DNA from 2 places in the Achromobacter animicus genome. Region 2 is predicted to be linked to the other one. Evidence: predicted binding sites of a transcription regulator. Region 2 holds the regulator's gene; the other holds the start of a gene.
What was found. Region 2 encodes FliA, which starts transcription of late flagellar genes. Its sites were predicted from a motif close to CTAAAGTTTNNNNNNNNNNNGCCGNTA; they were not measured.

Region 1 (6,117 bases), 2.1 Mb from region 2:
CCGTCCACCAGCAACTGGCCTGCGCTGTGGCGGTTGAAACCCGCGATCAACCGCAGCAGGGTGGACTTGCCCGAGCCCGACGGCCCGAGCAGCGCGAAGAACTCGCCCGGCTCGATGCTGATGCTGACGTCCTTCAGCACTTCGGTCTTGCCGTACGAGAGCTGGATGTTGCGGCATTCGACGCTGACTTTCTTCATGCGGATTCCCCTTCATTGCGCGCCGGTTGCTGGCGCTTCGATGCGCGGTCCACCAGCAGGTGCGATACGTAAGTGCCGATACCCACGGCGACCACTGCCAGGACGCCAAGCGCGGCGCCCGGTCCGCGGCCCGCCGCGCTCTGCATGTACAGATAGATGCCGTAGCTCATGGGCGCCTGGCTGTCCTTGGTCACCAGCATGATGGTGGCCGACAGTTCCACGGCGGCCGTCACAAAGCTGGTCACGAACCCGGCCAGCATGCCGCCCGCCATCAGCGGCACCACGACGCGTCGGATCGTGCTCATGCGCGTGGCGCCCAGCGACTGGGCCGCCTCTTCCAGCGACACGTGGATCTGCTGCAACGCCGCTACGCACGAACGCAGCGCGTACGGCAGACGCCGCACGGAATACGCGAGCATGATGATGATCCACGACGACGTCAGCATCGTGCCCGTGCCAGGCAGCTCGATGCCGCGGAAGGTGCGCAGAAAGCCGATGGCCAGCACGATGCCCGGAATCGCCAATGCCGCCGAAGCCAGAAAATCCAGCCATTGGCGCGCCGGCAGCCGGGTGCGCAGCATCAGGTAGGCGATCGCGGTGCCCAGGACCACGTCGATGCCCGCGGCAAGGCCGCAATACAGCAGCGTGTTGGCGATCATGCCCTGCGATTCCGAGAACACGGCTGAGTAGTGGGCCAGCGTGTACCCGTCCGGCAGCGGCGCATAGCTCCAGACGCTGGCCAGCGACAGCAGCAGCACGCCGATGTGCGGGGACAGCACCAGCAGCAGCACCAGGATGATCCAGCCATACGCCAGTACGCTTTCCATCGGACCCAGCTTGCGCTTCTGGATGGAATTGCCGCCCTTTTGCAGCGTGGAGTAGTCGCGTCCCTTCAGCACGCGCGCCGACAGCCACAGCGCCAGTATCGAAAATCCCACCATGATCACGCTGATCACATAGCCCAGCGGATCCTCCAGCCCCACCTGCGTGATGCGCAGGTACGCTTGCGGCGCCAGCATGTTGGTCGTGCCCAGCACCAGGGGAGTCCCCAGGTCGTCGAACACCTTCACGAACACCAGCGACGCGCCCGCCACATAGCCGGGCAGGGCGAGCGGAAAGATCACGCGCCGGAACAGCCGGAACCCGCGCGAACCCAGGTTGAAGGCCGCTTCTTCCATGGCCCCGTCGATGTTGCGCAGCGCCACCACGAGGTTCATCAGGATGAACGGGAAATAGTGGATGGCTTCCACGAAAATGACGCCATTCAGCCCTTCCATGAACGGAATCGTGAAGCCGAACCAGTCATTGAGCAGCAGGTTCACGCTGCCCGAACGGCCAAAGATCAGCTGCATGGCCACCGCGCCCACGAAGGGCGGCATGATGAGCGGCAGCACGCCCAACGTCTGGATCAGCAGGGCGCCGCGAAAATCGAAGCGCACCGTGAAGTACGCCAGCGGCACCGCGATCAGGGAAGCGATCAGCGCCGACCAGCCCGCCACGTACAGGCTGTTGAAGAACGCTTCCCGCATCAACGGCTGGTTGAAGAAGGCGCCGAAGTGACCGGTGGTGAAGCTGCCGTCGGCATTGACGAAGGCGCTGTGAAAGACCGTACCCACCGGGACGGCCAGGAAAAGCAGCAGAAAGCCGAACACCAGCAGCGCCGCCAGGACGGGGCCGGCGGGCAGGCGCGAATGGCTCGAATGATTCATCGAGAGTCCCGAAAATCGTTGCCAGAAGACAGGCGCGATCCACGGCGGACGGGGCTAAGTCCGCCTGCCGTGTTCAGCGCATTCAGACGATCAGAGCGCGGCGGCCTGCCGTGCCAGCTTGACGGCTTCTTCGTAGTTGGCGCGCGCGCGGCCATTCCACTCGCCTTCAAGCTGCGTGATCTGCTGGTTGACGGCCGCGTCCTTCTTGTTGCCGGCGAAGATCGCCAGGAACGCCGGGTCGGCCGCCTTCTTGCTGTCGATCAGCGGCGCCCAGGCCAGCTTGCGTGCCTCTCCCAGCAATTCGGCTGCCTTGCCGCTCTTGGCCTTGTCGCCCAGCTTGGCCTCGGCGTCGTAGATCGCCTTGGTGGCCGCTTGCAATTCCTTCAGCCGGAACGTGACGGTCTGGTCGTACAGCGATTGCACGACGTAGTAGCGCGACTGCGACAGGTCCGCGTCGAAATGAACCTTGCTGCGCTTGGCGATTTCCGCCGGGTCGGGATAGCCGGGCGGAATCTTGCCGGCCAGTGCGGAGTAGGGCAGCACCGGCAACCGCGAGATCTTCGGCTCCAGCAGCAGCTCCTGGCCCGCCTGGCTCAGCGTGAAGGCGATGAATTTCTTGCCTTCCTCGGTGTTCTTGGCGCCCTCGATCAGCGCGATGTTCGCCGGGACGATGGCGGTCTCGGACGGATAGACGAACTCAACGGGGAACTTGGAGTACTTGCTCGACAGCCCGAAGAAGTCGATGACCGGTCCGGCGCCGAACTGGCCGTTGTTCACGCCGTCGGGTACGCCGAACGAGCGCTCGGTGACGGCGCTGCTGTTGCCCGACATGCGCAAAAGCGTGTTCCAGCCGTCATCCCAGCCTTCGCCTTGCAGGATGGTTTCCACGGTCAGGTGCATCGTGCCCGAACGCGAGGGCGACGTGATGCCCACGTGGCCGAACCACTTGGGCGACAGCAGATCCTTCCACTCGACAGGCGCGGGAATCTTGTGCGCCGCGATGTACCGGGTGTTGTAGATAATGCCGTAGCCCGCCAGCGCCTGGCCCAGATACATGCCGCCCGGATCATTGATGGGATAGCTGCCGATCTTGTCCGGCACATCCTTGTTCGCGATGTCGGCCGACTTGGCCAGCAGCTTGTCGCGTCCCAACACCTCGAACGCATCGGGCGCGCTGGCCCAGAAGACCTCGGGGCGCTGACCCGCTGGCGTCTCCCGCACGAAGGCGATCCCCGACACCGTGTTCTTGTTCAGGATTTCCAGCGTGATGCCGGGATTGGCTTTCTCGAAAGCGGTCTTGTAGGCCTGGGTCAGGTCCTTGGGGAACGACGTGATCACCGTGACGGTGCCGGCCAGGGCCGGCGCCGCGCAAACGGCCAGCAGCGCCCCGGCAAGGGCTGTGCGCATTGCGTGCATGGTTTGTCTCCGTGGTTTTAGATTTGTCTGGAGACAGTACTGGCACGCCCGATGAGCGTCCAATCAGAAATTTTGATGCGCGCCATCAGCGACGGCGCCACATCGCTTGCGCCGAATCAGGCCTGGGCCGACACGCCGGCCTGTTTGGCAGCCTGCGCCTGTTTTGCCAGGAGTTGGGAAATCTGGCCTTGGATCTGCACAGCCTGGGCATTGAGCGCCATGATCTGCTGCGCCTTCATTTCGGCCGACATGCCGCTCGCCTTCACTTTGGCGATCTGATCCATGATGCGCTTGAGCTGCTTTTGCAACTCCTTGATCTGGCGGGTGTATTCGTCGTCGTTGTCGGTTTCTTCGGTGGCCTGCGCGTTGCCGACCTTGGTGGCGCCCGGATTGTTGACGCGGATCTTGCCTTCCGCGGTCACCGACACCGCATCCTGCCCCGAAGCGTTCTTCGCTTCCTTGTTGGCCTGGATCTTCTCGGCCCAAAGATCTGCAAGGCTGCTGATCCGGGAGGTGCCGCTGATGCTATTGATCGCCATGACTATTCCTTTGCCTGGGATTTCGGGGTTTCCACTAATACGGCAATCGGCCGGCAAAACTTAAACGTTGCCCCCGCTTGATGGCCCCCTTTACACTGGCGCCCGCTCGCAGTTTGAAACCCTCTCGTACCACCCCGGGGAATCCATGTCCAACTCCTACTTTCCGCGCTGGCGCCTGGCGGACGACGCCGAGCCCGGCGTCATCATCGCGCCCGACGAACGGCTGTCCTGGCCCAAGAACGTCGCCATGGGCGCACAGCACGTCGTCGCGATGTTCGGCTCGACCGTCCTGGCGCCGTTGCTCATGGGGTTCGATCCCAACGTCGCCATCCTGATGTCGGGCATCGGCACGCTGATCTTCTTTCTGTTCGTGGGCGGCCGGGTGCCCAGCTACCTGGGTTCCAGCTTCGCGTTCATCGGCGGCGTCATCGCGGTGACCGGCTATGCCGGCGGCGGGGCCAACGCCAACATCGGCGTCGCGCTGGGCGCCATCATTGCCTGCGGTCTGGCTTACACGCTGATCGGCGTCATCGTCTGGATCGTCAATGCCCGGGCAGGCGGCGGCGCCGACTGGATCGATACCCTCATGCCGCCCGTCGTCACAGGCGCGGTGGTGGCCGTGATCGGCCTGAATCTCGCGCCCATCGCCGCCAAGGGCGCGATGGGGGCGTCGGGCTTCGATAGCGCCATGGCCATCGTCACGATCGTCTGCGTGGGCGGCATCGCCGTCTACACGCGCGGCATGGTGCAGCGCCTGCTGATCCTGGTCGGCCTGATCCTCGCGTGCGTGGTGTACGCCGTGCTGGCCAACGGTCTGGGCCTGGGCAAGCCCATCGACTTCACCGCCGTGTCGGCCGCCGCCTGGTTCGGCCTGCCGCACTTCGCGGCGCCCGTCTTCAAGGCCGAGGCCATGGGCCTCATCGTGCCGGTCGCCATCATCCTGGTGGCCGAAAACCTGGGGCACGTGAAGGCCGTCAGCGCCATGACGGGCCGCGACCTGGACCGCTACCTCGGCCGGGCCTTCGTCGGCGACGGCGTGGCCACCATGGTGTCGGGCGCCGTCGGCGGCACGGGCGTCACGACCTACGCCGAAAACATCGGCGTGATGGCGGTCACCCGCATCTATTCCACGCTCGTGTTCGTGATCGCTGCCCTGATCGCGATCGTCCTGGGCTTCTCGCCCAAGTTCGGCGCGCTCATCCAGACGATCCCGGGACCTGTGCTGGGCGGCATGTCGGTGGTTGTCTTCGGCCTGATCGCCATTGCCGGCGCCCGTATCTGGGTCGTCAACCAGGTCGATTTCACCGACAACCGCAACCTCATCGTGGCTGCGGTCACGCTGGTGCTGGGCGCGGGCGACTTCACCATCAAGCTGGGCAACTTCACGCTGGGCGGCATCGGTACCGCCACGTTCGGCGCGATCATCCTGTACGCGCTCTTGCGGCGCACGAAGTAACGGCGACATGCGGGACGCCGAGGCGTCCCGCATCGTGGCGCAAAGCCTATCGTCCAGTAGTATCTTGGCTCGGGAGGCTCCCGGAAAACCCTCGGTTCGCGCGGGAGTCCATCGGGCCCGGCAAGGCCGCAAAGCCTTTTCGGTGCGAAATCGCCGGTTTTAGCGGGTTACAGCGCCGAAATGCGCCGAAAAGGCCGTTTTCCTCCGGCGGCTTGCAATTCCCGCCGAGATTGACCACAATATGACTTTGATTGCCCCGGTTCCGACCCGAGCCGGGGTTTTGTTTTGGTCGCCCGCGCCGCTCGCCAGATTTTTCCAAGCATCAAATGGCAAACAAAAGGCAAGCGCGCCGGTCCTGCGGCCTTCACCGAGAACGCTCCTTCGGGGCGTTTTTCTACTTTTTGTTTGGGAAACGACATGTCTGCCATTCCTTTGACCGTGCGCGGGGCCGAGCGCTTGCAAGAAGAGCTCCAACGGCTGAAAACCGTCGAACGTCCTGCCGTGATCAACGCAATCGCCGAGGCGCGCGCACAGGGTGATCTGTCGGAAAACGCCGAGTACGATGCCGCTCGCGAGCGCCAAGGTTTCATCGAGGGCCGGATTGCCGAGCTTGAAGGCACGCTTTCCAATGCCCACCTCATCGACCCGACCTCGCTCGAGGCCGAAGGCCGCGCCGTGTTTGGCGCTACCGTCGACATCGAAGACCTGGATTCGGGCGATCGCGTTACGTATCAGATCGTCGGCGACGTTGAAGCCGATATCAAGTCCAACCTGATTTCCGTGTCCAGCCCCGTGGCTCG
Region 2 (6,117 bases):
TCAGCACGCCATTGGCGCGTTCGCTCGCCTTGACGGTGCCCAGGTTGCCCATCTCTTCGAGCAGGGACGCGGCATCCTTATCGGAAACCTTGGTGATGCGCACACGCAGCGGCAGGCCGCCGGCTTGCTCGCTGGCGACTGCGGCCGGCGCGGCGGCTTCGACCGGCGCGGCGGGCGCGGGCGCCTGCTGCACGGGTGCGGGCGCCGGGGCCGCGACCGGCGCGGCAGCGGGTGCGGGCGCAGCGGGCGCGGGCGCGGGCGCGGCGGCCGCGGCGGGATCCTTATGCTCCAGCGCAAGCTGCCTCAATACGGCGCAAATACGCTCAAACACGGCATCATCGGGCTCTTCGGAGGCCCGATAGGCATCCAGTTGGCTTTTGAGCACGTCTTTCGTTTCCAAGAAAATATCAATCATGTCCGTGCGCAGCGCCATTTCGCCACGCCGGATCGCGTCCAGAAGGTTCTCAAGCAGATGGGTCGTGCCCGCCAGCTGGTTGAAACAGCCGAACGTCGCCGCACCGCCCTTGATCGAATGCGCCGCGCGGAAAATGGCGTTGAGCTGCTCGATGTCGGGCGCGCCCACATCGAGCTCGAGCAACAGCTGCTCCATTTGCGCGAGCAGCTCGTCCGCCTCGTCGAAAAAGGTCTCGTAAAACTGACTGAGGTCCAAACCAGAACTCATGACCCGTACGCCTTTCTAAATGAACCTGCTACGCGCCGGCCTGCTCGTCGAGCAGCTCGGTCGCCAATTCCACCAGCACATCGGGATCCACCGGCTTGGAAAGCCAGCCGCAAACACCCAGATCCCGGGCTGCCATCTTGCTGTCCACGTCGTCCTCGGTGGTCAGCACCAGCACCGGCACATCCATGTACCGGTCCTCTTCGCGCAACCCCTGGATCAACTCCAGACCGCCCTTCACCGGCATGTTCCAGTCGCTGACGACCAGATCCACCGGGTTGGCCATCGCCACTTCCAGCGCTTCCTGGCCGTTGCAAGCCGTCAACACGTTCCAGCCTGCGCCGGTCAGCGTCGCCTGCACGATCATCCGCATGGTCGTGGAATCATCCGCCACGAGTATCGTTGCCGTCATTGTTGTCGAACCCCTTCAGCGGGCGGGGTGTTCTCCGCCTCGCTCTGCTTGGTTGCCGTTGCGGCCTGGCTGGCGGCTTGCACCGCCTGCACGGCCGTCCCCACCTCGCGCGCATCCTTGGCGCTCAAATCCGCGGCTGCGGCGTTCTCGCTTTCGATGCGCTTCTGGGTGCTTTGGTTGAGCACCACCAGGCTGATGCGTCTATTAACGGCTGCATACGGATCATCTTTAACCAGACTCATGCTGGAAGACAGACCCTGGATGCGCATGACCTTGCTTTCGTTCATGCCGCCCGCCACCAATTCCTGGCGCGAAGCGTTTGCGCGGTCGGCCGACAGCTCCCAGTTGCTATAGGCGCGTTCGCCGCGGGCATACTGCGACGCGTCGGTATGACCCGAGATGCTGACCTTGTTGGGCAGTTCGTTCAGCACCGGTCCCAGCTCGCGCAGGATGTCGCGCATGTACGGCTGCACTTCGGCGCGGCCGGTCGCGAACATCGGGCGGTTCTGGTTGTCGATGATCTGGATGCGCAGGCCTTCGGTCGTCAGATCGATCAGGAGCTGCGGCCGGAAGGATTTCAGGACCGGGCTCGTCTCGATGACGTTTTCGAGGCGCTTCTTGAGGTTTTCGAGGCGATGCTGCTCGCGGCGCTCGGCGTCGCCCATCGGCTGGGACTCGACCCGGTTGCCCTGGCCGCGGCGCACGTCGCCCTCGCTGCGCAGCGGGTCCTGCCCGCCGCCAGGCACGGCGCTCGTTTCCGCCGAACTGCTGGGCCCGCCCGTGATGGCGACGCGCAGCGGCATGCGGAAATACTCCGCGATGCCCTTCAGTTCTTCCTTCGGCACGATGCTGACCAGCCACATCACCAGGAAGAACGCCATCATTGCCGTGATGAAGTCGGCGTACGCGATCTTCCAGCTGCCCCCGTGGTGCCCGCCGCCCTTGACCTTCTTGCGGCGGATCACCACACGGTGATTATTTACCGTGCTCATGGCCCGCTCCGTCAGGCCTTGCCGGTCGACTTGGTCTGGCGGACGTGCTCTTCCAGCTCACCGAAGGTGGGCCGGACCGCCGAGAACAGCACCTTGCGGCCGAATTCCACCGCGAGCTGGGGCGGGTAACCGTTCATGCTGGCCAGCAGCGTCGTCTTGATGCATTCGAGCACCTTCATGGCTTCATCGGTGCGGCGCTCCACGCGGGAGGCCAGCGGACCCACAAAGCCGTACGCCAGCAAAATACCCAGGAACGTGCCGACCATCGCCTTGGAGATCAGGTCACCCAGGATGGCGGGCGGCTGATCCACGGCGGCCAGCGCCTTGATCACACCCAGCACCGCGGCCACGATACCGAAAGCAGGCAGGCCGTCGGCCATCTGCTGCAGCGCATGTGCCGGCACTTCGCGCTCGTGGCGGTAGGTTTCGATTTCCTCGTCCATGAGCGTTTCGATTTCGAACGAGCTCATGTTGCCGCTGATCATGATGCGCAGGTAGTCCGTAATGAACTCCATGAGCTTCTCGTCTTTGGCGATCCGGGGATACTCGCTGAAGATCGGGCTGGAGCCCGGATCCTCGATATGCGATTCGATGGCCATCAGGCCTTCACGGCGCGCCTTGTTCAGCAGCACATACAGGAGCGCCATCAGCTCCATATACACGTCCTTGCCGTAGCGCGAGCTCTTGAGCGCGTCGGGAAGCGCCTTCTTGACCAGCATCAGCGACTTCTTGCTGTTGCCCGCCAGAAACGCCCCGAATGCCGCGCCGAAGATCAGCGTCAGCTCGAAGGGCTGGTAAAGCGCGCCCATGTGTCCGCCCAGCGCCATGAAGCTGCCGACGACCGACACGATCACCACAAGAAAACCGATAACAATCAACACAACGGGCCCCTGCCAACGAAGTCTATAACTTGCGTCAATGATCCCCTGTCCCCCCTGCCCCAAAAAGGCGGGTTAGGGGGTGTTTTCCAGGGCTTTTGATGTATTTGGACGCCCGATCAGGTCGGAGCGGCGGTCGCAATGGGGGCTGAACGGCTGCCGGCGCGTGCTTTGGCCGCCGCGCGGGTCTTGCCGGCGCGAGGTGGCGGACGGCAGATGGCGCACACGAAATCGGACTGCGGATCGTGGGCGTGGGCGATGAAATGGCCGCCGCATTGCCGGCACGCAGAGAGCTGCAACATGCCGCTGTCGAAGAATCGCACCAGCATCCACGCCCGGGTGAAGCTCAGGACGGGCTCGGCATCCGCGGTTTCCTGCCCCGCGTTTTCGAGATACAGGCGATACGCATCGATGGTGGCGCGTATGCCCTTGCTGGTGGTGCGCGTATTCAGGAACGAATACACGTTATAGAAGAGAGAGGAATGAATATTCGGCAGCCAGGTCATGAACCAGTCAACCGAAAAAGGCAGCATGCCCTTGGGTGGCGAGCAGCCGCGGATTTCGCGATACAGGCGGGCGAGGCGATCATGGCTGAGGCTTGTTTCAGCCTCAAGCACCTGAAGGCGCGCGCCCAGCGTAATCATGGAGCTAGCAAGCAGAATGTCGTCCGCTTCCTGGGAAACGCTCTTGGAGGCCATTACAGGTGTATCCGAGTGGAATTCGCGAGGCCGTCAGGCCAGTTCTTCGACAGGCTGCTTGGCGAGCAGGATGGTTGCATGCGCTTGTTGCAGCGCACCACCCAGAACGTCGTGAGTCAGCGCGGACAGCAGGCTGTAATCATCAAAACGGAAACGGCACAGCAGCGAGCTGGAGCTGGCCAGTTTCACCAATTGCGCCGGCGAAAGGCGCATGAGAATGTCAGCGACTTCGTTGCTGAAACCCAGACGGAACATCGATGCGGCGAAATCGTCCCTCAACATACGCTGAGCCAGTAACAGATATGACAGATTCACTTCGCGAATGTCTGCCAGCAAAGAATTTTCGACTTGTTGCACGCCGTACTCCCTATCCCTATCCCACCCGAGGGGCTTGATTACTCATAGCGCAGGCAACGATTGTTACCTGACTGCTTGCTACATCCTGTTTTTATGCGAAATGTATCATTTGTTCGCAAATTAAGTAAAATTTACCACAGGTGATGTCATTTTCTATGACTTATATGACAAATCTTTGTTGATGTTGCGCAACGTGCCTTTCTAGACACACCTTGACATACAAGTTCGTGACAAATTTTCGCCAATTTGCCAAATAAGCATTCAAAACGTTGCGTACTTCCTGAAATGAACGGCGCCCCATTGCCGACAATGCCAACTTAGCGACTCTTAAGATTCGCCCGCCTTACCGTAGCCGCGCTTGTCGACAATGTCGCAAATTGGCAACACGACCGCGCTTCACGATGGACTCCGCCAGAATTCCCGCAATGCCCCACGCAGATGACAGCCTGGTCGAATACGCGCCGCTAGTTCGGAAGCTGGCTTTGCAATTGCTCGCCCGGCTTCCCGCCAGCGTCGAACTCGACGACTTGATACAAGCCGGCATGATCGGCCTGCTCGACGCCGTCCGCCGCTATCAGGAAACCGCAGACGCGCAATTCGAGACCTACGCCACGACGCGTATCCGTGGCGCGATGCTCGACGAGCTTCGCGGCCAGGACTGGCTGCCGCGCAGCGTGCGCACGAAGGCCCGCAAGATCGAACAGGCGATCCAGTTTCTGGAACAGCGTTTGATGCGCGCGCCGACTGAGGCGGAGATCGCAGCCCAGCTTGAGCTGCCGCTGGATGAATACCAGACGCTGCTGCACGACGCGCAAGGCGTGCAGATTGTTCATTACGAAGATTTCACTACCGAACCCGATTCGGCGTCGGGGCAGGCGGATTGGTCTGCGACGTTGAATCACGGGGCGCCGAGCGGGAATCCGCTGGATTCGCTCTTGGCCGGGGATTTCCGGCAGGCGTTGGTGCATGCGATTGACGCCCTGCCCGATCGGGAGAAGCTGCTGCTGTCGTTGTGTTACGAGCAGGGGCTGAATCTGAAGGAAATCGGCGCAATCATGAATGTGACCGAGGCGCGGGTTTGCCAGCTGCGGTCGCAGGCGACGGCGCGGATCCGGGCTCGGTTGAAGGATCAGGCTTGGCAGGAGTTGCCCCAGGAGGGGCAGATCGCGCAGATTATTTGACGACGCTGTACTGGGACCGGCCGGTTTGCACTTTGCGAAATTGAGGCCGGCATACCCGAATGCAGATTGAATGCGGCACGAGTGCTTGAAGTCTGCTGCGAGCTCGTCCAATCTTCGCGGTTCGCAACAGCCCATCCCAGCGCACAAATTGTCGACGTCGCGTTGTCGACTCAGCCGATCAATTCGGCTCAGCGCGCGTCCGCGCCCGCTGACGCAAGAGATTTCGACTCGCACGCGATGAATCTGACCGTTATCACTTCAGAGTTCGATGCGTTCGACAACATCATTGCAATCTGCATTGCTGCACTCTGCGCAAGCGCTGCGCGACCACTATCTGCGTCACAAGTACCCGGTAGCCGTCAATAAGCCCTACTACTTCTTGCAGTTTGCAGACGCGCGCCAGTCTCCTGGCCTATCAGACGAATGCCAACTCGCGAGTGCCGCTCCTTTCCACATACAGTTCGCTAGTGGTGCTGGGCCTGACCGAGCTGGCGAGCACGAACCGAGTCGGCCCCCAGAGACGTCTGGATTTTCCACCACTTGAACGGCGTCGCATTGCGCGTCTGCCGATCTGCCCCCCGCCCCTCCGCCGGCCGCTCCAAAGGCAATCCGCAGTGAAACCTGCCGCCCATCGGCCAATTTCACGATTGTCGAAAAAAAAACCTAAAGATTGATTTTCGACTGCCGTAATCCTGGCAACGGAGAAATTCGAAGACACAAGTCAAAGAATTCTTCCCGTTACAAAGATGGGCGGCCCCGCTGCCCGGTTTGAAGAAGCCTTTCTCTCTTGGGAGCCTAAACATGGCTGCAGTCATCAATACCAACTACTTGTCGCTCGTTGCTCAGAACAACCTGAACAAGTCGCAATCCTCCCTGGGCACCGCCATCGAGCGTCTGTCGTCGGGCCTGCGCATCAACAG

Region 1: AB3147_RS21195 (FlxA-like family protein) is a predicted target of FliA. The motif match lies at 3,899-3,925, and genes of this name have one in related genera.

Annotation. Positions count from the first base shown of each region.
Region 1 covers NZ_JAYGJK010000001.1:4,629,232-4,635,348, reverse strand. Annotated here, with positions in the region: gene AB3147_RS21210 (ABC transporter ATP-binding protein) at 1-197, opposite strand, end outside; gene AB3147_RS21205 (ABC transporter permease) at 194-1,906, opposite strand; gene AB3147_RS21200 (ABC transporter substrate-binding protein) at 1,997-3,322, opposite strand; gene AB3147_RS21195 (FlxA-like family protein) at 3,439-3,861, opposite strand; gene AB3147_RS21190 (solute carrier family 23 protein) at 4,007-5,317, shown strand; gene AB3147_RS21185 (hypothetical protein) at 5,485-5,736, opposite strand; gene greA (transcription elongation factor GreA) at 5,735-6,117, shown strand, end outside.
Region 2 covers NZ_JAYGJK010000001.1:2,504,408-2,510,524, reverse strand. Annotated here, with positions in the region: gene cheA (chemotaxis protein CheA) at 1-682, opposite strand, end outside; gene AB3147_RS11270 (response regulator) at 711-1,091, opposite strand; gene motB (flagellar motor protein MotB) at 1,088-2,083, opposite strand; gene motA (flagellar motor stator protein MotA) at 2,095-2,964, opposite strand; gene flhC (flagellar transcriptional regulator FlhC) at 3,081-3,659, opposite strand; gene flhD (flagellar transcriptional regulator FlhD) at 3,693-4,016, opposite strand; gene AB3147_RS11245 (RNA polymerase sigma factor FliA) at 4,442-5,197, shown strand; gene AB3147_RS11240 (flagellin N-terminal helical domain-containing protein) at 5,999-6,117, shown strand, end outside.